Regions from separate parts of the Salinibacter grassmerensis genome, predicted to be linked through region 1. Evidence: riboswitches for the same ligand, from Rfam matches in the RefSeq annotation. Region 1 holds a riboswitch; the other holds the start of a gene.
What was found. A riboswitch is a leader RNA that binds a small molecule or an ion and turns the genes downstream of it on or off. The one in region 1 is predicted to bind S-adenosylmethionine.

Region 1 (2,393 bases):
TGCTTGCCCACCTTGGTGCCCGGCACTGAGGAGAGGTCGATGTGGGTGCCCGAGTGCAGCATCGCGTCGGTCAGAGCAGCCGCCTCCGCGGGGGAGAGGCCGTTGAGGTACGCCGCCATCAGAAATGCGCTCATCTGATAGTCCGGTACCTCCCCGTTGGTGTAGCCGTTGATGAGTGCCGCCACGTCGTCGTTCGACAGGGCATCGCCGTCGCGCTTGGCCGCGATGAGGGAAACGGGGTTGACACTACTCATGCAACGTGGGTGCGATTGTGGGGAGACAAGGGGAAGGGAGGTATGCCCGGATCTGACCGCCGCAACGCCGAGCATCCCCCTCGAAAACGAAAAGGCCACCCGTTCGCACAGGTGACCTTCACTCTTCGAAATGGGGATGGGGGCCTATTCGTCGGCAGCGTCCTCCGTCTCCTCATCCTCCCCCTCCTCGTCATCGTTGAGCCCGTACCGGCGATTGAACTTCTCGACGCGGCCGGCGGTGTCGACGAACTGACGACGGCCCGTGTAGAAGGGGTGGTTCGTCGAGTCGACTTCGGTCTCGTACGAGTCGGTCTCCATCGTGGACCGGGTCGTGATTTCAGTGCCATCCGCGAGTTGGATGGTCACTTCGCTGTACTCGGGGTGCAGATCGTTTTGCATAATGGGGCCGTCGGTGGACTCACTCGGTCAGTCGGGAATTATTGTCGACATTGATGCACGGCATCGTTCCCCAAAAGTTTCGGGGACGCATCGCCCGTGCGTGAAGAACGGGCGAGAGCCCTATGCCCTGGCGCATTGCCCGCTTGAAAACCCGCACCCCGCTCCTTAGACTATTATCGTCTCATCGAGAACGACTGAGGGAACAGGCCCGATGACGTCGTGGCAACCGGACTCCTCTTCGCGAGGGGTCGCCCTGGTGCCAACTCCTGCCCCGCCCCACGCGGGGACAGATGAGAGGGTTGCTTCAAGCACGCGAACGTGCGTCCTTGAGGTCCTCTGTCGCCGTTTCGGTGAGGCCACCACGCTTCTTCACTCACCGAGACGACTTTTCCCATGGATCTGGACCCGGAAACCACACTCTCCCTCGCTGGGCAGGACCTCGACGACACGTTTAATAGCGTCATACCTCCCCTCTACCAGTCGGCCATCTTTCAGTTCGAAGATGTCGGCGAGACGAAGGGGTACGACTATACCCGCAGCGGCAATCCGACGCGGGCGGCCCTGGAGGATACGCTGTCCGACCTCGACAGCGGGGCCGGCGCTGTGGCCTGCGCGACCGGCATGGCCGCCGTGTCGACCGTCACATCGCTCTTCGACGCCGGTGCACACCTAATCTGTGCGCACGACTGCTACGGCGGCACGGAGCGCCTCTTTTCTTGTCTCGGCGACCAGGACAAACTTTCCGTCTCGTACGAGGATCTCTCGGATCGCGACGCCCTGGCCGACGCCGTGCGGCCCGAAACGGAGGCCTTGTGGGTGGAGACACCTTCAAATCCCCTCCTCCGCATCGTCGACCTGGAGGCCCTTTCCACATTTGCCGACGCGCACGACCTGCTCCTCATCGTCGACAACACCTTTCTCTCCCCACTCCTGCAACGGCCCATCGACTACGGGGCCGATCTCGTGGTGTACTCGACGACGAAGTATCTGAACGGCCACTCCGACGTGGTCGGCGGCGCCATCATTGCCCGCACAGAGGCCCTGGCCAACAAAGTCGACTTCATGGCCAATGCGCACGGCACCGTTGCCGCACCGTTCGACAGTTGGCTTGTCCTCCGCGGGGCCAAGACCCTCCCGGTTCGGATGCGTCAGCACGAAACCAACGCACGGGCCATCGCGCACTTCTTGGACGAGCATCCGGCCGTGCAGCACGTCTGCTATCCCGGCCTCCACGACCATCCCGGCCACGAGATTGCACGTGCGCAGCAAAACGGCTACGGCGGCATGGTCTCCTTCTTCGTCGATGACGCGCAAGTGGACGTCGAAGAGCTGCTCCGCGCGACTGAGGTCTTTGCCCTGGCCGAATCTCTGGGGGGCGTCGAGTCGCTCATCGAGCACCCGGCCACCATGAGCCACGCCTCCATGGCCCCGGAGCAGCGGGACGAGGCGGGCATTACGGACAGCCTCATCCGTCTCTCCGTCGGCATCGAGTCGACCGACGACCTGCGGGCGGACCTGAGTCGGGCCCTGACGGCGGCGAGCACCGAGGCGTCAGCAACGGAGCACGACGCACCCGTCTCCACGGAGGCCTGAGCCTCCGGGCCCTGAGGGCCTGCTGAGAGGGTACGGCCACAGTTGCGGTCAGGGGAATTGGGAGCGCGCGGCCTCCGGCCTCCCCACCGGTCCACTCCCCGACCGTCTACTCTCCATTCTCGGCGAGCTCCTCCTCCAGCTCTTCGA
Region 2 (2,393 bases), on a different contig from region 1:
GCAAGAACGCCCACTGCAACCGCGGGGCAACCGCCTGGTTCAACCAAATGGTTAACTGTTGTGTAATGAGGAACGTCGCCTGGGGGGGCAGCTGAGGGGGATTTGCGGTGTAGCCGGAGGGGGAGAGACTGCCCAGTCGTCCTCCAGCGCGGCAATTGGCTTTCCGGAAAGACGACGTCGGCCCCGAAACACCACCCTGTGCCTGCCGTCGGACAGGAGCAATTGCGTGCGCCTTTTTGCTGATTTCCTCTTTTGTCATGGCCGATCATCAACAGTGGGACTCTCCTCCCGAACTCCAAATCGACACCGATGCCGTCTACGAGGCGACCTTCGAGACCAGTGAGGGCACGATCCACGCTGAGCTCTACCCCGAGCATGCCCCGCACACGGTCAACAACTTTGCCTTCCTCGCCGATGAGGGCTTCTACGACGGGATTGCGTTTCACCGCGTCATCGAGGGCTTCATGGTGCAGGGCGGCGACCCTACTGGGACGGGCCGCGGCGGACCCGGCTACGAGTTCGACGACGAGATCGACGACAATCCGCTCACACACGAGACGGGCGTCCTTTCGATGGCGAATGCGGGCCCCAACACGAACGGCAGTCAGTTCTTCATCACGCGGGCGCCGCAGTCGCACCTTGACGGCAAGCACACCGTGTTCGGCGATGTGACCGACGGCCAGGACGTGGTCGATGCAATTGAGGAGAGCGACATGCTGAAGAGTGTCACTGTTGAAAAGCAGTAGCGCAAAAAGCAGCACTACAAAAGCAGTAGTGGGGGCGACGCATCGGAAACCGGCCTGTCGGCTTCTTCACAATCGAGCGTTGACATCGCCGGAGACAGCGCGTACCGTTTATACTGCTACGATATACCACTGGTAGCACTACATTCATCCAGAAGGGTGGAGGGAGCAGGCCCTCTGAAGCCCTGGCAACCGCCATCGGCCCCTCCGACGGAAAGGTGCCCCATCCTGCCTCGACCGCTGTCGAGGAAAGATGAGTGGGACCCGCGACCCTTCTGGTTGCTGATCCCCATCTGCTTTCCTGGCGGCTGGGGATTTTCTTTTGTCCTCGGTCGTGTTGGCGCATAAAGGATTGCCCTCCGGGCCTGTCCTCGGCTCTTCTGGATGAGCGTTCTAGTCCTCTGCATCCAGAGAGCCGATATTTCTATGAGTACCGAGAACGGACAGCACGACTCCAATCCTGAGCAGCCGGACGCCCCCGAGGTGCCCCGCTACGAAACCCGCCAACTCCACGCGGGGCAGGAGCCGGACCCGGCCACCAACGCCCGGGCCGTGCCCATCTACGCGACTACCTCTTACACCTTCGACGATGCGGAGCACGGGGCCGACCTCTTCGCCCTCGAGGAGTTCGGCAACATCTACACCCGCATCATGAACCCGACGAACGATGTCTTCGAAAAGCGGGTGGCCGCGCTCGAAGGCGGCGTCGCGGCCGTCGCCACCGCCAGTGGGCAGTCTGCCCAGTTCTTGGCCCTCAACACGCTCTGCGAGCACGGCGACAACATCGTCTCCACGAGCTACCTCTACGGCGGGACCTACAACCAGTTCAAGAATTCCTTTCCCCGTCGCGGCCTCGACGTCCACATTGCCGACGGCGACGACCCGGACTCGATCGAAAGCCTGATTGACGAGGATACGAAGGCGGTCTACCTGGAAACGATCGGCAATCCGCGCTTCAACATCCCAGACTTCGAGCGGATCGCCGACATCGCACACGACCACGGCGTGCCCCTCGTGGTGGACAACACGTTCGGCGCGGCGGGCTTCCTGTGCAGCCCGATTGAGCACGGGGCCGACATCGTCACGGCCAGTGCGACGAAGTGGATCGGGGGGCACGGCACCACCATCGGTGGCGTCATCGTGGATGCGGGCACGTTCCCCTGGGACAACGGCCGCTTCCCCGAGTTCACCGAGCCGAACCCCAATTACCACGGCCTCAAATTCTGGGAAACCTTCGGCCCGGACGGCGTGCTCGATACGAACGTTGCCTTTGCGATGCGGGCCCGCGTGGAAAGCCTGCGCGACTTCGGCCCGGCCCAGAACCCGTTCGGCTCGTTCCTCCTGCTGCAGGGCCTCGAAACGCTTTCCCTGCGCGTGCAGCGGAGCTGCGACAACGCGCTTGAGCTGGCGACGTGGCTCCGGGAGCAGGACGCGGTATCGTGGGTCAGCTACCCGGGACTGGAGGACCACCCCTACCACGAGCGGGCCAATAGGTACCTGGAGAATGGGTACGGCGCGGTGCTCACGTTTGGGGTCGAGGGGGGCGTCGAGGGCGGCAAGCGCTTCGTCGAGAACGTGGAGCTGGCCAGTCACCTCGCCAACGTGGGGGACGCGAAGACGCTCGTCATCCACCCCGCTTCTACCACCCAT

Region 2: linked by a shared signal. The riboswitch ahead of OJB03_RS02055 (O-acetylhomoserine aminocarboxypropyltransferase/cysteine synthase family protein) and the one ahead of OJB03_RS09450 (trans-sulfuration enzyme family protein) in region 1 are both predicted to bind S-adenosylmethionine.

Annotation. Positions count from the first base shown of each region.
Region 1 covers NZ_CAMTTF010000003.1:514,355-516,747, forward strand. Annotated here, with positions in the region: gene OJB03_RS09440 (thymidine phosphorylase) at 1-254, opposite strand, end outside; gene rpmE (50S ribosomal protein L31) at 399-653, opposite strand; SAM riboswitch class I at 832-950, shown strand; gene OJB03_RS09450 (trans-sulfuration enzyme family protein) at 1,047-2,246, shown strand; gene uvrB (excinuclease ABC subunit UvrB) at 2,353-2,393, opposite strand, start outside.
Region 2 covers NZ_CAMTTF010000001.1:560,559-562,951, forward strand. Annotated here, with positions in the region: gene OJB03_RS02050 (peptidylprolyl isomerase) at 258-746, shown strand; SAM riboswitch class I at 888-1,003, shown strand; gene OJB03_RS02055 (O-acetylhomoserine aminocarboxypropyltransferase/cysteine synthase family protein) at 1,128-2,393, shown strand, end outside.